4 regions of the Lentibacillus sp. L22 genome follow, and region 2 is predicted to be linked to each of the others. Evidence: riboswitches for the same ligand, from Rfam matches in the RefSeq annotation. Region 2 holds a riboswitch; each other region holds the start of a gene.

Region 1 (6,050 bases), on a different contig from region 2:
AGAAATTCGACAAAATCGAACCAATGAGCCTAAAGCAATATCAAGGACATTAATCAACATGACAAGGAGGAGAGAATATGGTCCAAAAACTCGATAAAGTGGATGCAGTTATCGTTGGCTCTGGTTGGGCAGGTGGTATTGCCGCTGCAGAACTTTCCAAAGCAGGTTACCAAGTTGTCGTGTTAGAACGCGGAGAGAACAAAAAGCAAGATGATTTTGTTGGTACCAAGGATGAATTAAAATATTCCATCCGCTATGATTTGATGCAGAAATTAAATAAGGACACCATTACCTCGAGAAGTAGTATAAACGATACAGCATTGCCCGTGCGCAACAATAGTCACGCCCGCATCGGCACAGACACTGGAGGGGCAGGTGTACATTGGAATGGCATTAGTTTCCGCTGGTTGCCATATGATTTTGAGATTTACAGTAAAACGGTGGATCGCTACGGCAAGGATAAAATCCCCAAAGATATGACCATTCAGGACTGGGGCATTACCTATGACGAATTGGAACCGTATTACGACAAATTCGAAAAAACTGCCGGTATATCCGGAGAAGAAAACCCAATCGGGCCCAAGCGTTCAGATAAATATCCGAATCCGCCGATGCAGGAGACCGCGGTTACCCGGCTGTATAAAAAAGCCGCGAAAGAACTCGGATATCATCCCTATCACATACCATCTGCCAACGTCACCAAGCAGTACACGAACCCGGACGGAGAAACCATTAACGCCTGTATGTATTGTGCATTTTGTGAGGAATATGGCTGTGACTTTGGTGCGAAGGCGGATCCGATTGTAACTGTACTTGCAACTGCCGAAAAGACTGGCAATTACGAACTGCGTAATCAATGCACTGCCACCCGGGTTACCCATAGCGGCAACCGGGCTAACGGGATCATTTATACCGATACCTCAACCGGTCAAGAATACGAGCAACCTGCTGACATTGTTGTGCTTGCCGGATTTGTTTTTACCAATAACCGGTTATTATTATTATCTGAGATTGGCGAACCATACAATCCTAAAACTGGAAAAGGTATCATCGGCAAAAACTTCACCGGCCATTTTTCCAATCTCTCTACCTATGTCGGTACCCGCGGCTTCTTTGAAGATAAAAAATTCAATTTGTATGCCGGTGCAGGTGCCCTGGGTACGACGATTGATGACTTTAGCGGTGATAATATCGACCATACCGATCTCGATTTTCTACATGGGTATGAAGTGCATTACTTCCAGACGGGAATGCGGCCGATTGCCAATAACCAAGTTCCAAAAGGTACACCAATCTGGGGGAAGGAATTTAAGAAAAATTCATTGCACTACACGAATCGCAATATCTTCCTGACCCCACAGACCGCATTTTTGCCGAATAAGAACAGCTACATGGACCTGGATCCAACGTACACCGATTATCTTGGCAATCCGCTGCTCAGAGTAACCTGTGAATACCAGGACTATGATATCAGCCGCACCCGTCACGGTATTAACACTTCCAAAAAAATCGTGGAAAAAATGGGTGCCGATATCGTGGATGTCGATGAAATTGATGATGATACGCAATTCGACCACAAATTTTATACCGATCATTTCTTCGGTGGCGCCATCATGGGTGATAGTAAGGATAATTCAGCAGTCAACACGTATTCACAGATGTGGGATATGGAAAACCTATTCGTTGTAGGCGGCTCTTCCTTCCCGCATAACAGTAATTACAATCCAACCGTTACTATCGGCGCATTCGCTTACCGTGCGACAGAGGGAATGATTCAGTATTTAAAAAATGGAGGAGGAATAGTTTCTTAGGAGAAAAGGGAATAAGTACTTTACTTGTTTGATCCATTGAATATATTTTATTGGCTTTGGGTCAGTGTATGTTACTTTTGTAAACATTCAAAAATCCCTTGACATTTAGTATCGTCACGTGTAACGTAAATATTAATAATTTAATATAATTTTTTCTTATCCAGAGAGGTGGAGGGACTGGCCCTTGGAAGCCTCGGCAGCAGACTCGGTATAGAGTACTGTGCCAATTCCAGAAGCGTCATGCTTGAAGATAAGAAGAGCGAACAACTGTGATCGTGAAACCTCTTCTTAATTCAAGAAGGGGTTTTTTGATTCCATAAAGGCCCCGCGTAAACTAGACAGAAAGGAGCGGTGTTGCAGGAATAGCTGAACCTATTGATTTTAACCATCACAAAAAAGAAAGAGGGTATATTACATGTCGATTACATTAACCAAAGCACCATTTAAAGCTGATCTTGTTGGCAGCTTGCTTCGTCCAGAAAATTTGCAGCAGGCGAGGAAGGCATACAAAGAAGGAAGCATCTCCGCTGAACAACTGCGTGAGGTAGAAACGAAGGAAATCAAGCGCATTGTTGACAAGCAGATTGAGGTCGGTTTAAAAGCCGTGAGTGACGGAGAGTTCAGACGCCGCTTCTGGCATACAGATTTCCTGGAACATTTAAATGGTGTAGAAGGCTATGTTCCTGAAACTGGATTCGTTTTTCACGGCGAGGAGGAAACGGAAAAGTATGATGTACGAAACATTGGCAAGATCTCGTTCAATCCGGACCATCCGTTTCTAAAAGACTTTTCCTTGTTTCATGACATTGTAGATGGCCGGGCAGTTGCCAAACAAACGATTCCAAGTCCTAACCAATTATTCAATCCCGGTATTCGCGATGAAAGTATCTATCCGGATATAGAGGAATATGCAGATGATATTATTCAAACCTACCGGGATGCATTACGGGCGTTTTATGATGCTGGTGTACGATACTTACAATTTGACGATGTGTATATTGCCGGTCTTTCGTCACCCGATATTCCGTTCAATGACGGTACATTTAATCGAGAACAATTAATTGATTTGGCATTGCGGGTTGTTAACGGCGTACTGGAAGGAAAACCGGATGATTTGTATGTGACAACCCATCTCTGTCGCGGTAATTATCGATCTAACTGGGCATTTGCAGGAAGTTATAAACGGATTGCACCCACATTATTTGCCAAAGAAAATGTCAATGGATTCTTTTTAGAGTATGACGATGATCGTTCCGGTGATTTCAAACCATTGGAATATATCCCAAATGGAGGGGCACAGGTTGTACTTGGCCTGGTCACTTCCAAATCTGGTGAGCTGGAAGATAAGGAAAAGATTAAAGCACGAATCGAGGAAGCATCACAATATGTACCGCTTGAACAACTAGCTCTAAGTACACAATGCGGATTTGCCTCAACTCATCATGGAAATAAATTAACTGAGGAAGATCAATGGAGGAAGCTGAAGTTTATTGTCGAGATCGCCAATGAAGTATGGGGTTTTTGATCATTGGTACAATCTCGAAATGTCTTCGGTTAAGGATATTCAAGGGTCTCTGTAGTGTTGTGGGGATAGTCTGGATTTTTATTAGGAACTTCCTAATGGAGGAGTTCCTTTTTTATTGAAAACATGCAATGAGCATACAATGACTGTTTCATATTTTCAGCTATCAAAAGAAACAAAAACAAACATCCCCCCTTGATGCTTGGGGGGGATGATCCTACCAGGAACGTATTGCTCCATCGTCCAAACAACCGGGACGAATGACACCTTTGATAAAGTTTTGGCTAGTTGGCAATGACACCAGATGAGCCAGCCATTGTTCCTTTTCCTTATCTGGAATCCTGTGGACAAAACTTTCTGCAGTAACCTGAAGAATCACATCATCGTCACTAATTCCAAAGTCCAAGGACCAGCCACCGGTTTTGGAAATTCGTCCAGACGTATCGGTTCGAATGATTTTATAATCGTCCTTTTCTTTATAGGAATCTAACACAGATGCATCCAAATAGATTGGTAGTTTTTCAAGCTGTCCATCCTTTAGCGCTTTTGAGAATAGCTGTTTTATGATTGGAACGTCACTCACACGAATGGTTTCTACCGCCATTGCTTTACCTCTCAACCGGTACGCCAACCATGCTTCCCCATTCGGTCCAGGAGCCGTCATAGTTGCGGACGTTGTCAAAGCCAAGTAACTCGTGAAGGGCAAACCATGTGTGAGCAGAACGTTCACCAATTCGGCAATAGGTGATAACATCTTTATCGGAAGTAATTCCTTTTGTTCCATATAATTCTTTTAATTCCTCTGGAGATTTAAACGTACCATCCTCATTCGTAGCTTGTTTCCATGGCACATTGGCAGCTCCTGGTATATGTCCACCGCGTTGAGCTGTTTCGGTCATTCCTGGTGGCGCAATAACTTCACCGCTAAATTCTTGTGGACTGCGGACATCTACAAGCGCTACGTTGCCATCCTTTACTGCAGCTAATACTTCAGGTTGAAGCGCACGAACAGACAGATCTGGATTTTTCGCCTCATATTTTACAGGGGTTACATTAGGTTCAGTTGTTACATATGGGCGTTCTTCAAGCTCCCATTTTACCCGGCCGCCATCCAATAATTTGACTTGTTCGTGACCAAAAATTTTCAACTGCCAGTATGCATATGCTGCGAACCAGTTGTTATTATCACCGTACAATACAATTAATGTGTCAGGGGTGATGCCAGAGTTTCCAAGTAATTCCTCAAACTGCTCTTTGTTTAAAATATCACGACGAACCTGATCATTTAACTGGGTCGTCCAGTTCCATGCGATTGCGCCTTCAATATGACCAGATTCATACGCGCTATTATCAACGTCCACTTCCACCAGTTGGACCTTGTCATCATCCTTATGTTCTGCCACCCACTCCGTTGTAACAAGTGCTTTATTCACAGTCATCAAAAAACCTCCTTTGATAAATTACTTTGCCTACAATTAAAATACCACTAAATTCATCGGAATACAATACTTGGAGTAGCATTTTTGCGAAAAGATTGAAAGGTCTCTCTGTAAACAAGAACATTTTGAAGATATTTTAATTATCTAGTGGGAGGCAATCACTGAACAATCATTTTCAAAATCTTAAATAACAACTGGTCTAGTTTCAGTTGCAGACGTTTTGGAATAGATAACGGATAACCGCTAATATCAGATGGTATGATCCATCCCTAACTTTTTCCACATTTATCACATATTCATCCCAACTTCTTCTTTTATGATAAACATGTAGCGTCGGAAATGGAAAACGGCACTTCAATACTGATAAAGAAAGTAGACGGTGAAAACATTGGAATTGTTGAGCATAAGAAGCCTAAGCCGTATGGTCGGAATCTCACTATATACGGCAGCGAATTGGATTGAGGATTTTGATGTTTATATCCCGAAAACGGAGGAAAGAGACGCCACTTATTACTACCCCGATGCTGTTGACGTGTTAAAACGTATAAAAAAATGGAAAGCCAAAAACTATGAAAATGCACAAATAAAAATCATGTTGGCCAATTACGCACTTCCAACCAATCAGAATCATGCAATGAAAGAAACACAGACAACACTGGATCATGGTAATGACAAGGAAAATATGTTAACAATCATGCAAACCATTGGAAAAACTGTATCCAACGTTACAAACCAAGAAAAAATCATCCATGAACTGCAAGAACAACAACGCAAACAACTGAAACGGATTAAAAAGTTGGAAAAGCAAGTTGAGGATATAAACGAGCTAAAGCAAGAGATTGCGACATTAAAACGGGAAATTGCATCCAATAATTATGAGACGAGCAAAGCATCATTTGCGCGCTTGTTTCATTAATGCTTATTGATGAATGGACAATACTTAGGAGGAGAATTGAGTTGTTTACACCTGACAAGAAAAAAGCCAAACCTGGTGATATTGTGGAATTCAAGAAAAACGATTTTATTATGAAGGGAGTAGTATTACCTTCTAGCTGCAAAAAAAGTATCATTGTAGATATTGAATCACTGAACAACCTGAAAAAACTACCGTTTGGATATCCGAATACGGTTGTTGCACATCATAAGTACCGGGTTGTTGATAAGAAATAATTCGCATAAACGGACAAAGGCGTAGTGACTGCCTTGTCCGTTTTTTCGATGATATGATGGACCTGGAAATAGTACTCGACTGACTATAATCGTTCCATTAAATATCTG
Region 2 (6,050 bases):
TTCCGCTAAATTTTCCAATCAGGCACTTGTTGCAGTCATTCGCCATGCACTTGCCAACAGTGCTTTGCCGGTTGATGCGGTACAGTTAATCGAGGACACAAGCAGGGAAACAGCCAAAGAATTGTTCCATTTAAATGATTACCTGGATGTGCTAATCCCTCGCGGCGGTAAGAATTTAATTGATACCGTTGTACGTGAATCCACTGTACCAGTCATCGAAACTGGTGCTGGTAACTGTCATATTTATATTGACGAAGCAGCTGACCCTAAGATGGCTGAAGCGATTGTCTTAAATGCCAAGCTACAACGCCCATCCGTTTGTAACGCGATTGAATCACTAATCATTCATGAAAAGTGGCTGAAGCAAAACGGTGTAAGCCTGTTAGAAAAGCTGGCTGAAAATGGTGTGGAGATCCATGGGGATGAAGCGGTATGTGCAGCCTTTTCCCAAGCAAAACCCGCAACTGAAGAAGACTGGTATACGGAATATCTTGGTCTTTGTATCAGTGTGAACCAGGTTGACTCATGTACAGCAGCGATTGAGCATATTAATCATTATGGCACGAAACATTCGGAGGCGATCATTACGGAAGATAACGAGCATGCCAAGCAATTTTTACAGCTGGTTGATGCAGCTGCTGTTTATCATAATGCCTCGACCAGATTTACCGATGGTGCTGAATTTGGCTATGGAGCGGAGATCGGTATCAGCACACAAAAACTGCATGCGCGTGGACCAATGGGATTGCGTGCATTGACATCAAGTAAATTTTATATTTATGGGAATGGACAGGTGCGAAAATAAAATAACTACCCATTACCACGCATATTAAATGATGAAATAGGGTCAGCCTGTCCTCACCAATCGGGGAGGGGCTGACCTTTCACGTTTTTCAGTTTCCGTTAAGCCTTTAACCGATAGTCCAAATTATGCTTCTTCAATGTCTCATCATTCCCAAATAAAAAGTGTTTTTCCATATTAGGGGAGTACTTGGAATTAACGGTTTCCACGCCAGCTGCCTCCGCTACTGCCCGCAACATGGCAGGTGAAGCTCCGCAGCATAAACCAATATAATTGATGCCGATGCTTTTTGCCTCTTTGGCCCATTCCGCCAGTTCATATCGATTATGATAGAGCGGATCAAGTGCTGTTGGGAAAGTTGTTTCCAATGGTAAGTGGCAACTACACCCACCATCTGGCAAGTTAAAGAAGGTCGGATGTTCGTCATTTGTCCGGTATGGGATTGGCAGTCCTCCAACATATCCATCAACGTTATGACGGATGTTGGCAAGGTATGGCTGCATCGTATTTGGTCCACGGAAACAATTCATCCCAACGACGAGTGCACCTTTTTCGGAAAGAAGTTTGCAGGCCTCTTCCACCGTGTAGCCATCCCGCAAGATGTTTTCGCCCATTAATCCAAAGGTGATAACAGCTGGTAAGCCCTGTTTAGTGATTTCTTCCAATGCAATCAGTGCTTCCTCATAATAATAAAATGTTTCGCCATTAATGAAATCGACCCCTTCTTGTTTGCACCAAGTTACCATTTCCGCAAACATGCTGCGGACTAGTTCCTGTGACTCGGGATTTTTCGGGTCAAAGATATTCGTGTTGGAAATATTTCCGGCGACAAGCGCCTCTTCAACCGGATGTTCCTTGGCGACCTCTTTTGCCAGGCGGATAGCACTCCGGTTTAATGGCTCCAACAATTCTTCTTTACCTATAATGCGCATTTTCTCACGGTGGGCATTATAGGTAAAAGCCAGTACCACATCTGATCCCGCATTCATAAAATCGCGGTAAGCTTGTTTTAATGCCTCTGGATTATCCAGTGCGACTTCTGGAACGAACGAGCCCGCCTGCAGATATCCCCTGCGCTCCAGTTCAAATAAATATCCTTCCCCGGCAATAACCGTACCTTCTTTTAACCGTTGTTCCAAACTACGCTTCGTCATTTTGTTTTCCTCCCTGTATACTTGGATTTTAAATTATATGGTAGCAAAAAGCCTCTTCTTACTGTCGATAAGAAGAGGCTTGGCACCGTGTGTTTAAGCATTTCTTATCTTCAAGCATTACGCTTCTGGAATTAGCACAGTACATACGCCTGTTGCTGAGGTTTCCCAGGGCCAGTCCCTCCACCTCTCTGGATAAGAATAAATTCAAATATTTATTCAATTATTAATACATACTATACGGGCAACTTAATCAAATGTCAAGCGAAAATGGGACACGAGGACAGGTTCGACGCCCACCATAAATTGGAAAACCGCCTATTCGTCGATAAAATCGCAAAAACCGCTGATAAATGTAGTTGAATTGTTGATAAACGATAAAAAAATCGCCGATAAACATTTGCTCTCCCTTTGGCTTGGACAGAAGAACGCCCCTATTCCTAATTAAATCAAGTCCATGCTCAGGTAACGTTCACCGCTGTCAGGCGCCATGGATAGTACTTTTTTTCCATTGCCTAATCGTTTGGCAACTTCAATGGCTGCATACACCGCAGCAGATCCGGACAGACCGATAAAAATCCCTTCCTGTTGCGGTAATTGACGGTACATGTTAACGGCATCTTCGTCCTCGATTTGCATAATTTCGTCATAGATGTCGGTGTTTAAGATATTCGGCACAAATCCGGGGCTTGTGCCAACCAGTTTATGTTTGCCTGGTTTGCCACCCGACAGGACAGGGGATCCCTTAGGTTCTGCAACAGTGATTGTCAGCCCGGGAATTTTTTCTTTCAAAACTTCCCCAGTACCGGTAATTGTTCCACCGGTTCCTGCTGTACAAACGAATGCATCGAGTTTGCTATTCATTTGTTCGTAAATTTCCAGCGCTGTAGTTGTCCTGTGAATATCGGCGTTTGCTTCATTTTCAAATTGCTGTGGAATAAAGCTTCCCGGAATTTCCTTTTGTAGTTCCAGAGCCTTTTTAATGCAACCGGGCATCTTTTCTTCGCTATGGGTGAGGACTACCTCGGCTCCGTACGCTTTCAAGATATTTTTTCGCTCTGCGGTACTGTTATCCGGCATAACCATAATGGCCTTATATCCTTTTGCCGCGGCATTCATGGCCAGGCCGATTCCCGTGTTGCCACTGGTTGGTTCAATAATGGTTGCTCCAGGCTTCAGGGCACCTTGATCCTCCGCAACTTTAATCATATTATACGCTGCCCGGTCCTTAACGCTTTTACTTGGGTTAAACTGTTCCAATTTTACGTAGACATCTGCTGCATCCTCAGGAACAATTTTATTTAATTTCACAACGGGTGTATCCCCAATTAATTGTGTCATATCCTGTGCGATTTTCATTCATAAGTCACTCCCTTATCCATGAATTTTTGTTGGCATGTAACTGCTGAAGGGGTTCATCCACCAGTAGTACCGAGTCATCAAAGCTAGAATTAGTATGGTTGAAATTCAAGTTAGTTACACAATGTGCTAATAAGAAGAACTTTTCGGGATCACTGAAAAAATACGCTTTACATCGATCGACCCAAATGCAAAGTTGATCGATAGCGCATGAAAGTTGATCGACCTGGGCGCTAAGTTGATCGATAGCGCATGAAAGTTGATCGACCCAGATGCAAAGTTGATCGAGAGCATATAAAACTCGATCGAGCCAGGTGCAAACTCGATCAATAACAGCATTTCAATCAGATCCGAATCATTTCCTTGTCCCTTTAATTCCTAGTGGTTTACTCTATAATATCAATTTTTCAAGCAAATTCACAGTATTTTTATCTGTTTTTTTGAAAAATAGGCGAGTCACCTATTGGAAAAATATAAAAACCATGCTACAATCATTTTAATTCCCATTAAACTTACTAATTTTATCAGAATTATAGACTATATAAAAAGGGGGCATTACAGGGTGGAATTACATGTCGATGGGGTATCCAAACAATTTCAAAAAAAACAAAATGAACCATTACTTGTATTAAACAATATTCAACTGACCATCAATGAAGGGGAATTTGTCTCTTTACTCGGACCGTCCGGGTGTGGCAAGTCGACATTGTTGTCATTGATCGCCGGACTGCAAACACCTACATCAGGGTCGATTTTCCTGGATAAGAACAATATTATTGGACCAGATCCGAATAGGGGGGTGGTGTTTCAGGAGGCAGCTTTATTTCCCTGGCTAAGTGTCAAAGAGAATGTCATGTTCCCGTTACGAAAAAAATTCGGTAAACAGGAGCAATCACAAATCGCGAATAAATATTTGCAAATGGTACAGCTCAGCAAATTTCCCGATCATTATCCACACGAACTTTCTGGCGGAATGCAGCAGCGTGTGGCGATTGCCAGAGTATTGGCCATGAATCCGCAAATTTTGTTAATGGATGAACCGTTCGCTGCATTGGATGAGCAAACGAGAAGTGTCTTGCAAGACGAGGTCGAAAAAATTTGGCTGGAAACGAAAAAAACGGTTATTTTTGTGACCCATAGTATCCGGGAAGCGATTAAACTGTCTGACCGGGTGCTGGTGATGGGGGCAAGACCGGGAAGGATGATTGAAGACTTTCAGATCAAGCTTGACCGCCCGAGACGACAGGAGGATATGGCGAAATGGGAAAAGAAAATCATGAGGATTTTGAAGACAGAAATTGACCAGGTCATACGGGAGGAACTTGATTATGCCGGTAGTTTTTAAACGAATCATCTTTTTTGTTCTACTCCTTTTCATTTGGCAGGGAATTGTCCTTCTTGGCATTTGGCCTGAATCGATGATACCAAGTCCGCTTTCTGTATTCAATGCCATCTATTCAGGATTACTAGATATGACGCTTGTCTATGATTTATTGGCAAGTTTTCGGCATTTATTCATCGGCCTGATCATCTCGATTCTAATCGGCGCCGGGCTTGGATTCCTGCTTGCAACAGTGAGAACAGCAGATGAAACCCTAGGCACGATGATTTTGGCGCTCCAAAGTGTTCCTAGTATTGTCTGGGTACCGCTTGCGATTATCTGGTTTGGCTTTGGGGAGACATCGATTATTTTTGTCGTTGTTATTGGTGGAACCTTTGTGATGACGATGAATATGCGAACTGGTGTAAAAAACGTATCGCCCATCTATTTACAAGCAGCACGAACGATGGGATCAAGTGGCTTCGATTTATTTTTAAAAGTTGTTGTACCAGCATCGATCCCGCATGCCGTAACCGGTGTTCGCCTGGCCTGGGCATTCAGCTGGCGAGCATTAATGGCAGCCGAACTATTAAGCACTGGTCCCGGATTGGGATATACTCTTTCCTACGCATCTGATTTCAATAATATGAGTTTGGTTATGGTATTATCATTATTATTGGGATCATTGGCTCAGTAGCAGATCAGCTGCTATTTCAGCGGATTGAAAACAAAGTACTAAAACGATGGGGGTTGGAAAAAGCAGCATAATAGATTTTAGGATGAACATCGAAAAAACATGATAACCACACAAAGAGAGGGGACTTTAAATGAGAAAGACGTTAACTGTTTTCGTCATTGGGGCGTTTTTATTGTTATTAAGTGCATGCGGCGGCAATTCCTCTGCATCTGGATCTTCTGGTGATAAACAGAAAATTGTCATCGGTTATTTTCCAAACTTAAATCACGCACCAGCAATGGTGGCTATTGAAAAACAACTATATGAAAAACAACTTGGTGATGATGTGGATGTAGAATACCAGACATTTCCGGATGGTGGAGAATTTATGACCGCACTGGCAGCCGGGGAAATCCAAGGCGGGCTTGTTGGACCGGGACCGGCAATGAATAATTACATTTCCGGAGTGGACGTTGAGGTAGTTGCAGGTTCATCGACTGGTGGAACCGTCATTTTATCCCGAAAAGACAGTGGTATCAAGACCGTAGATGATATTAAGGACGCTACATTTATTACTCCGGGTATAGGTTGTACACATGATGTCCAGTATGAAACCTATATGAAGGAAGCGGGGATTACCTCAAACCGAACTGGCGGCCAGATGAAACATGTTACTGGCAAACCAGCCCAATATACGACGATGTTTGAGAAAGGGGAAGTTGACATTGCCGCAGCTCCGGA
Region 3 (6,050 bases), on a different contig from region 2:
CAATATCGGCGACAACAACCTGGATAACGACTCTTTAAACCGAATACCCAATGAACGCTTTTCATATAGTTTTTTCGTCATTTGCGTTGACAGGGAGATGTCGTACTCAAATGCTGCTACCAACTTTTCAGCAATACCCGTATCATATAAGAAGGCATTCACTTCAAAATTGAGCCGGAAGCTGCGGACATCGATGTTGGCGGTCCCGACAGAGGAGATTTCACCATCGACGATAATCATTTTGGCATGAAGAAACCCATGTTGGTAAATAAATACTTCTGCACCAGCATTCAATAAATCCCCGATATACGATAGTGTTGCCCAATAAACAAACGGATGGTCCGGCTTGTTCGGGATCATGATCCGCACATTCACACCAGATAAAGCGGCGATTCTTAATGCATCACGCAAACTTTCATCGGGAATGAAGTAAGGAGTTTGAATATAGACATAGTGTTTTGCCGATAAGATCATTTTAATATAACCATTCTTAATTTGCTCCCAATCCGAATCAGGACCGCTGGAAACAATTTGAATGCCAACATCTCCATTAGGTTCCGCCGCATAATACCGTTTGTCATATAAAATATCATTCCGTGATGCCTGATTCCAATCAAGAATAAACCGGGTTTGCATATTCTTCACTGCATCCCCCGTCACCCGTAAATGGGTATCCCGCCAATAGCCAAATTTTTTTGCCTTGCCGAGGTATTCATCCCCAATATTAAACCCGCCGATATAGCCAATTTGTCCATCAATAATGGCCAGTTTCCGGTGGTTGCGATAATTAAGTTTAAAATTGACTTTGGGAATCTTTGACGGAAAAAATGCTTCCACTTGTCCACCTGCCCTGCGAATCCGCTTAACAAACTTCCTGCTTAAGCGGCGGGAACCCATATCATCATAAAGCACGCGAACCTCTACCCCGGCCTTCGCTTTCTTCACCAGGCAATCAGCAATACGTTTACCAAGCTGATCATAACGAATAATATAATACAATAAATGAATATGATCGGTCGCTTTTTCGATATCGTCAATAAGTGCAGTAAATTTCTCCTTTCCATCGGTGAAAATTTCCACATGATTATCCTGGGTGAAAATAGCATCATCATTTCGCAAATGTAAAAAATATAAATCTTTGTACGCGACAATGGCGGGGTTCTTAAAGACAAACCGATTTTCCTCCAATGCCGTTAACTGGGCTTCTACAGATTTCTTTACTCCCAGCCTGCTCTTGGTATCCCATGTGAATATCCGTTGTTTGCTTATGTTTCTTCCAAATATCAAATACAAAATAAAGCCAGCAATCGGAATAAATAACAAGACCATCAGCCATGCCCATGTGGACTGTGCATCCTTGCGTTCCAGGAAAATGATCGTAAAGGCCAGCGCAATATTAACAATCATTATTATAGCCACTAAGTATGGCATGAACACCATGTCAGTTTCTCCTCTCAAAAAGCAAACGCATTTTACTTTATCATTTGTAAGCAATATGTATATCATCCGTGCATTCTAAATTACTATTGTATACCAGTGCCAAGAAAAAACAAAGGGGGTAACAAAAAGGGTCAGCCCCACCACTTTAATACATTAAAGCGGCAAGGGACTGCCCCCTATATTTTATCCAGCGCCTGTTTGAGATCATCCCAAACGTCTTCCCATTTTTCCAATCCAACAGACAAACGTATAAGCTGATCGGTTATTCCCATTTCCAATCTGAATGCTTCCGGGATAACCGCATGTGTCATAGTAGCCGGATGTTCAATAAGTGTCTCGGCATCACCCAGACTAACGGCGATTTTCACAAATGATAAAGCATTTAACATCGCTTGTGCATCCTGTTTTGTTCCCTTTATTTCAAAGGAGATCATACCGCCACCGCGTTTCATCTGTTTTTCCATAATGGCATAAGATGGATTTGCTTGATCACCCGGGTAATAAATGCTCGCGACTTTTGGATGGTCTTTAAGCTTGGTAAAAATTTGTTCAGCATTATCACAATGCCGATCAAGGCGAACTGGCAACGTTTTAAGCCCACGAATTAACAGCCATGCATCAAACGGTGAAATAATACCGCCGATATCCTTTTGGGTGGACATTTGTACAGTATCCAAAAAGTCTTTGGATCCAACAACAAGACCAGCTATAACGTCCCCATGACCACCGATATATTTAGTAGCACTGTGAACAACAATATCACATCCCAAATCAAGCGGGCGCTGTATATATGGCGAACAAAACGTATTATCAACGACAACCGGGATCGCAAATTCCTTGGCTACTTTTGCAACCATTGCCAGGTCAATCAACTTCATGGTTGGATTAATCGGCGTTTCCACATAAATACAGGCCGTTTCCGGTTTGATACATTTTCGCAACTCATCAGCGGAATTCATGTTGGAAAGGCTATGGGTTATCACGTATTTTTCCTCCATCATGCTTAACAGGTCAAATGTACACCCATACAGCCCGGATGAACAGACAATATGATCATTAGCCTTGGTTAATGCAATCAAAACTGCCGATACAGCAGCCATCCCGGAGCCAAATGCCAGCCCCCGCTCCCCATGTTCTAACGCGGCCATTCGTTCCTCCAATGCCGTTACAGTCGGATTGCCAATTCGTGAATAAATATAGCCCTCCTCATCCCCGGAGAATCGGCGTTCCCCTTGTTCAGCAGTTGCAAATGTAAAAGTTGATGTTTGAAATAATGGTGGTGTTAAACTTCCCAACATATCTTTTGCATCATAACCATCATGTATGACAGATGTTTCCAAATGTTTAAATCGCTTAGCCATATTCCTCTCCCCTTTATGCGCTTTCTTTCTTTACATCCATGATATCGGAAAATACCAATATTCGAAAGTGTTTTCTGAATTATTGACACACTTTTTTCGCTAAACTGAATCCCCTCCTTGTTAAGATTTTAGAGGAGCTGCAAGCAGGACGGGAGGGACTCGCGAAGTCGGTAGAGTACGCTCCGGGGCGGGAGAGGAACCCGCTAAGTCGGGACAAAGACAGCAAAGCGATTTCGCTAATGAGCCATGATAATTCCCAAAATAACAGTTGACAGATGACACTACTCAGGTTTATACTTTTTATTAAATTAAATTTTTCAAAACCTTTTTATATCTCTTATCAAGAGCGGTGGAGGGATTAGGCCCTGCGAAACCCGGCAACCATCAGGCTAAAAAGCAGTCATGAAAGGTGCTACATCCTACAGGTCCTTGTCGATCTGGAAGATAAGAGGAGGAACGTTCTTATCCGCCCTCTTCTTAAGGAAGGGCGTTTTTTCGTATCCCCCCACGTCAATTGCAACGCTCGATCAAAGTCATTGCTATACTGTGATACAAGCAATCCTTACAGAATTAAAGCATTGGCTGAAATAATCAGTCACCCAACTACCTAAGGAGGAATCATTGATGTCAAACTTTCATTCGCACGATTTAGAAACATTGTTGCTTCATGCAGGGCAGGAACCAGATCCAACAACAGGATCTCGCAGTGTTCCGATCTACCAGACGACTTCCTACGTATTTAACGATACGGAACATGCGCAAAACTTATTTGCATTAGCTGAACCAGGCAATATCTACACACGACTTGGCAATCCAACGTGTGCTGTTTTTGAAGAACGAGTCGCCCAGTTGGAAGATGGATCAGCAGCAGTTGCCACCTCATCCGGCATGGCAGCAATTACATTAGCTATTCTGAATCTGGCTGGTGCCGGTGACGAAATTATTGCCGACAGCAACTTGTACGGCGGAACCTATAATTTGTTTTCCACCACTTTGCCCCGTTATGGAATTAAGGTGAAATTTGTTGACGGGACAGACCTTGATGCCATTCGTTCCGCGATAACAACAAAAACGAAAGCAATTTATGGAGAAATTATTACCAATCCGAGTCTGAATGTGCTTGATGTGGAGGAAATTGCCAGCATCGCCCACGAACATCATATCCCGTTAATTGTGGACAACACGTTTGCTACCCCGTATTGCGCAAAGCCCTTAACATGGGGAGCCGACATTGTGATCCATTCTGCTACCAAATGGATCGGTGGCCACGGAAATTCCATTGGTGGTGTTGTTGTCGATGGTGGACGATTTAATTGGGACAACGAAAAATTCCCCGGGTTTACCGAACCGGATGAGAGCTATCACGGCCTCCGCTATGCAGACTTGGCTCCGGCTGCCTTCGCAACAAAATTACGGGCGCAATTACTGAGGGATATCGGAGCATGCCTAAGTCCCATTAATGCCTTTTTACTATTGCAAGGACTGGAAACCTTACATTTGCGTGTCGAACGTCATAATCAAAATGCGCAAGAAGTCGCCGCATACCTCAAGGCGCATCCAGCTGTGGAATGGGTCAACTATCCTGGATTGGAAAACCACCCTTCCCATTCATTGGCTAAAAAATATTTGCAACACGGTTTTGGTTCCATCATCACGTTCGGTATTCAAGGTGGCAGGGAAGCAGGAAGGAAATTGATTGACAATATTTCGATCTGGTCACATGTCGCGAATGTCGGGGATTCGAAATCACTGATTATTCATCCTGCATCCACAACCCATCAGCAATTAAGTGCGGAAGACTTGGAAAAAAGCGGTGTATCCGAAGAACTTGTCCGCCTTGCTATCGGGGTCGAAAATGTGGATGATATTTTAATTGATTTGGATCAGGCTATTGCCAAAGCTACCGATACAAAGCCAACTATCCAATCTTCCGGGAATGATGCCATTAAATGGCTGCTTTCATCCCCTTTTTCCCGTGAAGCTGGTGCGATAAGACAAAAAGTAATCGCAGTAATTGGTCAAGATCATAGCAAACAGGAATTACAGCAATTACAACAGCATGGATTCCAAATCGTCGAAGTAAATGAACAGACCCAAGCGCCGGATACAATTGATGCAGCTTGGCTGAAAAAAGGACCTGTCCCTGCCAGCACGCTGGAACAGTTTATTAATGCACAAGGAAAGATCCTGTGGATAGAACAACCGGATGAAACCGATCCAACACTGGAACATGCAAAAGCTTGCGGAATTACGGTTATCACCGGATTAAACCCCAATGAAACATTTATACGTTTACGCAACAACACATCCGAACAACTAACTGTTGAGGTATAACAATTTTTTAAGGTTTTGAAGGCTGACCCTATATGGGTACGGCCTTCTTTTTTTACATCATTTTCGCGACAAAACATGTATGCTATAATCATAATCACAACCTGCAAGAAATAATGGCTTCTGTGTGTGTTCCACTAGATATGGATGATTTTAGCAGGAGTCCCCCTGTCTTATTATTACAATTTTATAACATGCCAAATCAATGATAAAAACATGATATACTAGCCAAGATAAACGGGTAAACATATACTATTATGCACCCTTTTCGCATTTGTTCTGATTCATTTCATTTCTTGCATACAGTATAATAGAACTATTTTCGTATTGGTGTGATAAATTTGAGGAAGTTTGCAGTTATTTTTGTTATTTTACTTGTCATTATCGGTGCAGGAGGCTTTTTTATTTATTATAGTCAAGCTCACCAAGTGGAAAAAACGATTCAAGATGTCCAGGACCACTCTTCTGAGCAACAGACAGCCGATAAAAAACAAGAAAAACATGATTCCAAGCAGGATCAAAAAGAAAAATCGGAACAAGACACAAAAAAAGAAGATGATAAAACCAGTATCAAGGCGTTTCTGGAAGACACCGTACAAAACACGATCAATTATTTCACCAATAACGAAGTCCACGTTGTATCTATTGGGGACTCATTAACCGAGGGAGTTGGCGATACGACAGATGGTGGTGGATATGTCGGTATCCTGGATAATACGATTAACCAAAAGAAACATGTGGCGGAATTCGATAACTACGGTAAACGGGGAAACCGGTCAGATCAGCTACTAAAACGCCTGGATATCCCGGAAATATCCAATTCCATTAAAGATGCGGATATTGTCACGATCACGATTGGTGCAAATGATATCATGAAGATTTTAAAGGAAAATATCACGGACCTGTCATATGCAGATT
Region 4 (6,050 bases), on a different contig from region 2:
GTGCCATCGCGACAATTAATGTAGAATCAATGCCACCGGATAAAAACGATCCAACCGGTACATCACTTCGCATATGCACATTCACCGAATCATACATCACATCTTGAACCCGCTTAATCCAATCTTGTTTGTCCATTAAGACAGGGTTAAACGATGCATGCCAATATCTTGTAAAGTTGATTGATTGCCCTGGTTTTTTCACAAAATAATGTCCTGGTTCCGCTTTTTTAATGCCGGCTGTCATCGTATATGGTTCCGGTACAAACTGAAAGCTTAAATAATGTTGCAATGATTCATTATCAACTTGTTCCGTTTCCGACATCAATGAAATACTTTTCTTCTCAGAAGCAAAAATTGTACCTTCTTCTGTTTCTTTATAGAACATTGGTTTAATGCCAAACGGATCACGTGCACCATACAACGTTTCATTTTCCTTATCCCAGATCAATATGGAAAACATGCCACGTAAATATTGAAATGCCTGTTCTTTATGTTTGGTAAATAGTGCGGCAATGACTTCTGTATCTGATTCCGTTGTAAATGTATAGCCTTCTTGACGTAGATCTTCCCGAAGTTCAACATAATTATAGATTTCACCATTGAAAATAAGCCATATTTTTTCATTTTGATAGCTGAGTGGCTGCTGACCACTTTCGATATCGATAATGCTTAAACGTCTAAATCCAAACGATACATAATGATCGTGAAAATAACCCTCGTCATCGGGTCCACGATGGGTTATAATGTTATTTTGCCGCTCAAAGGCCTGTATTGCCGTTTCATTTGGCAACCCCGGCTTATTGCGAATCATTCCGATAAATCCACACATTGGCTTTAGCCTCACTCTCTTGCTCTCGTAATCATATCTTTTTGAGTATATCACAAACGATGACCTATTTCGATAAGAATATCGGCTCAAAAAATATATAATAATAACGAAAAGTCATACCAATTGTTCTTATATCTGTACCAATGCTTTTAATTCCTCAACTTTATCCGTCTTCTCCCATGGGAATAGGATGTCGGTTCGGCCAAAATGTCCGTAGGCAGCTGTTTTTTTGAAAATAGGCCGTTGTAAATCAAGCATACGAATAATGCCGGCTGGGCGTAAATCAAACAATTCTCGAACCGCTTCAACCAATCTTTCTTCATTAACTGTTCCCGTGTCAAACGTGTTAATGGCTATCGATACTGGTTCAGCGACACCAATTGCATACGCAAGCTGTACTTCACATGTTTTGGCAAGCCCGGAAGCAACTATATTTTTGGCAACATAACGGGCGGCATATGCTGCGGAGCGATCCACTTTGGTTGAATCTTTACCACTAAATGCACCGCCGCCATGACGGGCATATCCTCCGTATGTGTCAACAATAATTTTCCGTCCCGTTAATCCGGCATCCCCTTGTGGACCGCCAATAACAAAGCGGCCTGTTGGATTAATGAAATATTTCGTTGTTTCATCCAGCAGGTATGCCGGAACGACTGGGCGAACGACATACTCAAGCAAATCCCTTTCAATTCGTTCAGTTGAAATATCCTGGTGATGCTGGGTGGAAATAACGATTGTATCCACTTTTACCGGATTATCCTGGTCATCATATTCTACTGTTACCTGGGTTTTCCCATCCGGTCTCAAGTAATCAAGTGTGCCATCTTTTCGCACGTCCGCCAAACGTTTTGCCATTTTATGCGCCAACGAAATCGGCATTGGCATGAACTCTTCTGTTTCATCACAGGCAAACCCAAACATCAAGCCTTGGTCCCCGGCACCGATCGCCGCGATTTCCTCATCCGACATTCGGCCTTGCCGTGCTTCCCAGGCGGTATCTACACCCTCGGCAATATCGGGCGATTGTTCATCAATCGCTGTAAGTACAGCACATGTTTCCGCATCAAAACCATATTTTGCTCTGGTATAACCGATATCTTTAATCGTTTGCCTGACTATTGCCGGAATATCCACATATGTGCTCGTCGTTATCTCGCCAGAAACCAATACCAAACCGGTTGTTACAGTGGTTTCACAAGCGACACGGGCGTTTGGATCCTTTGCTAAAATTTCATCCAAAATCGCATCCGAAATCTGATCGCAAATTTTATCAGGATGCCCTTCCGTGACCGATTCGGATGTGAATAAACGTCGATTTGCAGCCATAGGCCAAATCTCTCCCTTTAATTTTGGTACGGAACTCATCATTATTGATTATCATACATGTTGTTCAAACATCTTGGATGATGCATGTTTTTAATTGAATACAATTTCCTTAAAAACAAAAAAAGCCTTTCCCGTATGGAGGAAAGGGTTCGTGGCCTTTCGCTCTTATTGTTCAAGGAATTATCCTTGCATCAGATTAGCACCTTTTCACACGTTTGTGATGGTTGCCGGGTTTCATCGGGCCTGTCCCTCCACCAACTCTGAATAAGAGAGTCCGTTCGTCATTTATCGTAACGAAAACACCTGTTTATGTCAATGTTTTTATCCGTTATTCTGTTGTATCATAGAAGCCCTATGAGCCTTTGGGATCTATTTATATTTAAGTCACCAACAATAATAGTGACAATTAAAAAATCTTACAAAGGGGCTTGATAGTAAAATATACGGTGTTTACATATATTTAATATCTACTGAGTCTAGGAACTCTGCCACTTTATCATCATCTAAAGGGGCTACATCCATCTTTTCAGTATTATCCGTTAAATACTGAGTGTATTCCTGCATATCCATTCCTTCCTCCTCTTGAATAAATTCCTCTGGAGGAAATTGTGAAGGAATTGGGTAAATATTAATGGTTCCATCTCCATTACTTGAATAAGTAATAATACCATTTGCTGTCATGTCTGAAGTTAGAATCACAACATCTTCTGGATAATTAGAACTTTTATCAACGTGAGGATTAATAGGCGTCCCCACTGATACCTTGTTAACATTTAGTTCTGTAATATCCTGTACTTCCATAAACTGCATCCAGACACGAGCATATTCAATTTCTTCTTCTGAATAACTGTCTAAAGAAGCTGTTTCTTTTTTATCGTTTTGATCTAGTTCTGAATCCTCCTCCTTATCATTGGACTTGTTACTATCTTCTTTCTGATCAGTTTCTTCACTAAAGTGCCCTTCTATAGCCTCTTCAACAGTTGAATCCTCCAAATAGTCACTTTCGTCTGCCTCTATCCCACCTACGTAAACTTCTACATGATCTATATTATCCATATTGAATGGGACTGAGTCTAATGCCTCGACATTTTTAACCTTTCCAGATTTAAGAACATGATCATCTTCTAGATCCTCTGTATCTAAAACTGTTCCCAGCAGTTCCCCATCTTCATCGTAAACACCAATACCTGCATAGTACTTGGCGTCTCTGTCATCTTTATTTTCAATATTAAAGGTAATATCTGCATCAGTAACAGGAATGTCTTCCCTCCCCTGAATCGTTCCTTCAGACATATCTTCTTTTTTCCATTCTTCCGGTTCCTGTAATTCTCCCATTGGATTAATAGAATCTTTATCAAGCTCAATGTTTACTAGTTTATCCGCTGATATTGGCTTAGCTTCATAATCAATTTCTACGTGGTCTAATTCTTTGTATTTGTCCTTGTAGTCTAAATATAAATTAATAAAGCTTTTTTCATCAACATCCATAACAACTGGAGCAATAGCCGTACTATTAAAAATATCTTCCTGACCAGTATTTACTTCTATAGCCTTATCTTCATCATTAAACAGTGTAATTTCCACATCAGAGATAATTACAGGTGTTTCACCCTCATTTTTTAAAGTCCCATATACCCCAAGTGCGTCCATACCAAAGCTATCATTGAAAAACTTTTTATGGAATAGATCCGCAGTTACTACTTTAATTTCTTTTTCATCTTCCTGTTTTTCTGTATCTGATTTTGTATCCTCTTTATCTTCTTCACTATTTCCACATGCAACTAATACCATTGACAACAACCCCGCTAACAACATCATCATTAATTTTTTATTCATTTTTCCTATCTCCCTTTATTTTACGCTTCGGTGAAACTCCTCCAGTACAATCCGGTCTTTATACTTTATCCTTATCATTGTAGGGAACATATGTCAATGATCCTGGTTAGAACTTTCAATAAATTATCTAGGCTTTGTTTTTATGTACATGCTTCTAGTTACCCTTGTTCTGGCATTCAATTTAGTAGCTTTTTACAAATGAATATAATCACTTAAACGTTCACAACATTATAGTCATGGCAATAACCAATAAATTCTCCTTACAAACCAATGTAATTTAGATATGGTTTTTCTCCATTGTCTTGTTTAATCTCCCATCTTCCAAAAAGTCTCAATAAGCAAATTTGAACAACAAAAACCAACTCCCTTTTTAATGGAGAATTGGTCTGAAGTTAACTAAATATATGTACGCGTAATTGAAACTAACTCTCAAGGATATTGACATCAAACAGGCATTTTACCTTTACAACCCTTTTTAATCCTGTCCCTCCGCCAAAACCGAAGAAAGGAGTTCATTTACCATTAAACGTTCTTTAACTTTTGGTCGATTCCCATCAGGTTGATATCCGCTTTTTTAGGTTGATACTCCCCCTGTTTTCGGTTGATTCCGTCTTTTTCAGGTTGATACACCCGCACTTTTGGTTGATATCCGCCTTCTGAGGTTGATATCCCACCACTTTTGGTCGATTCCCGCTTTCTAAGGTCGATATCCCTCCGATTCTAACCGACACTTGCTTTTCCTGGTTGATGTTCTTCCGCTAATTCAACATTTCAAAGAAAATTAATACATTAGTATGGACTATATGAATTAATGTGTTATACTAATAATCAAACTTGAAATTTGACATATCGTAAGTATAACTTACACCAAAAGGAAGGTGGCTCACATGAAAGCGATGGAACGATCAACACTGGCCGATAAACTATTGGCAGAAGGAAATATCCTGCAAAACCTGTCTGTTCCAAGACTTGTTGAAAAAATTCTTGCCAGACGTGAAGGTATCTTAACTGAAACCGGTGCCATCCAGGCGACAACCGGCAAATACACCGGGCGTTCTCCACAAGACAAGTTTATTGTAAAAGATGACACATGTAAACAATTTATTGACTGGGGCCTTGTAAACCAGGCAATTGATGAGGATAAATTTGAACAATTATATGAAAAAGTTATTGTCCATTTAAAAAACCGGGATGAATTATATTCTTTTAAAGGCTTTGCTGGTGCCGATAAAAAGTACCGCTTGCCCATTCAAGTGATTAATGAATATGCCTGGCATAACTTATTTTCCAGACAATTATTTATCACACCAACCGAAGAGGAACTTGCCACGCATCATGCTGAATTCACGATCATTTCTGCACCTGAATTCAAAGCGGATCCAGCAGTGGACGGGACAAGTTCGGAGGTGTTTGTTCTGATTTCATTTAAACGGCGTACCATTTTAATTGGTGGAACCGAGTATGCCGGGGAAATTAAAAAATCGGTATTTTCCATTATGAATTATTTGCTTCCTCAAAAGAATATTCTGTCAATGCACTGTTCAGCAAATGTTGGGCAGGAAGGTGATGTAGCCTTGTTCTTTGGGCTATCAGGCACAGGGAAAACCACCCTGTCTGCTGATCCCTATCGCCGGCTGATTGGTGATGATGAACATGGCTGGAGCCCAAATGGTATCTTTAATATCGAGGGCGGATGTTATGCCAAATGCATTAATCTCTCGCAAAAAAAGGAACCACAAATTTATAATGCCATTCGATTTGGAACAGTACTCGAGAATGTGATGGTTGATGCAGAATCAAGGATGCCAGATTATGATAATACGATCTTAACTGAAAATACACGGGCAGCCTATCCATTGGAAAACATCGATAATATTGTCACGCCAAGTGTTGCTGGTCATCCAAATACAATCATTTTTTTAACAGCTGACGCGTCTGGTACATTGCCACCCATTAGCAAATTAACCAAGGAACAGGCTATGTATCATTTTCTGAGCGGTTATACCAGCAAACTAGCTGGTACAGAACGCGGTGTAACCGAACCACAAGCAACATT

Evidence for each region. Region 2 has a riboswitch for S-adenosylmethionine ahead of ABRT01_RS05845 (homocysteine S-methyltransferase family protein). Riboswitches for the same ligand answer to the same signal wherever they lie in the genome.
Region 1: another riboswitch for S-adenosylmethionine. It lies ahead of ABRT01_RS08720 (5-methyltetrahydropteroyltriglutamate--homocysteine S-methyltransferase); the one in region 2 lies ahead of ABRT01_RS05845 (homocysteine S-methyltransferase family protein).
Region 3: another riboswitch for S-adenosylmethionine. It lies ahead of ABRT01_RS05600 (O-acetylhomoserine aminocarboxypropyltransferase/cysteine synthase family protein); the one in region 2 lies ahead of ABRT01_RS05845 (homocysteine S-methyltransferase family protein).
Region 4: another riboswitch for S-adenosylmethionine. It lies ahead of metK (methionine adenosyltransferase); the one in region 2 lies ahead of ABRT01_RS05845 (homocysteine S-methyltransferase family protein).

The regions. Positions count from the first base shown of each region.
Region 1 covers NZ_JBFNXI010000014.1:26,882-32,931, reverse strand. Annotated here, with positions in the region: gene ABRT01_RS08730 (gluconate 2-dehydrogenase subunit 3 family protein) at 1-53, shown strand, start outside; gene ABRT01_RS08725 (GMC family oxidoreductase) at 78-1,811, shown strand; SAM riboswitch class I at 1,965-2,068, shown strand; gene ABRT01_RS08720 (5-methyltetrahydropteroyltriglutamate--homocysteine S-methyltransferase) at 2,227-3,336, shown strand; gene ABRT01_RS08715 (hypothetical protein) at 3,551-3,937, opposite strand; gene ABRT01_RS08710 (sulfurtransferase) at 3,942-4,772, opposite strand; gene ABRT01_RS08705 (MerR family transcriptional regulator) at 5,152-5,688, shown strand; gene ABRT01_RS08700 (DUF2187 family protein) at 5,730-5,942, shown strand.
Region 2 covers NZ_JBFNXI010000008.1:38,808-44,857, reverse strand. Annotated here, with positions in the region: gene ABRT01_RS05850 (glutamate-5-semialdehyde dehydrogenase) at 1-805, shown strand, start outside; gene ABRT01_RS05845 (homocysteine S-methyltransferase family protein) at 904-1,956, opposite strand; SAM riboswitch class I at 2,058-2,155, opposite strand; gene cysK (cysteine synthase A) at 2,398-3,312, opposite strand; gene ABRT01_RS05835 (hypothetical protein) at 3,442-3,651, opposite strand; gene ABRT01_RS05830 (ABC transporter ATP-binding protein) at 3,875-4,657, shown strand; partial or broken gene ABRT01_RS05825 (ABC transporter permease) at 4,641-5,401, shown strand; gene ABRT01_RS05820 (aliphatic sulfonate ABC transporter substrate-binding protein) at 5,461-6,050, shown strand, end outside.
Region 3 covers NZ_JBFNXI010000007.1:115,739-121,788, reverse strand. Annotated here, with positions in the region: gene cls (cardiolipin synthase) at 1-1,440, opposite strand, end outside; gene megL (methionine gamma-lyase) at 1,617-2,801, opposite strand; SAM riboswitch class I at 3,136-3,252, shown strand; gene ABRT01_RS05600 (O-acetylhomoserine aminocarboxypropyltransferase/cysteine synthase family protein) at 3,426-5,135, shown strand; gene ABRT01_RS05595 (GDSL-type esterase/lipase family protein) at 5,465-6,050, shown strand, end outside.
Region 4 covers NZ_JBFNXI010000031.1:24,819-30,868, reverse strand. Annotated here, with positions in the region: gene asnB (asparagine synthase (glutamine-hydrolyzing)) at 1-829, opposite strand, end outside; gene metK (methionine adenosyltransferase) at 959-2,158, opposite strand; SAM riboswitch class I at 2,321-2,429, opposite strand; gene ABRT01_RS12985 (hypothetical protein) at 2,609-3,994, opposite strand; gene pckA (phosphoenolpyruvate carboxykinase (ATP)) at 4,882-6,050, shown strand, end outside.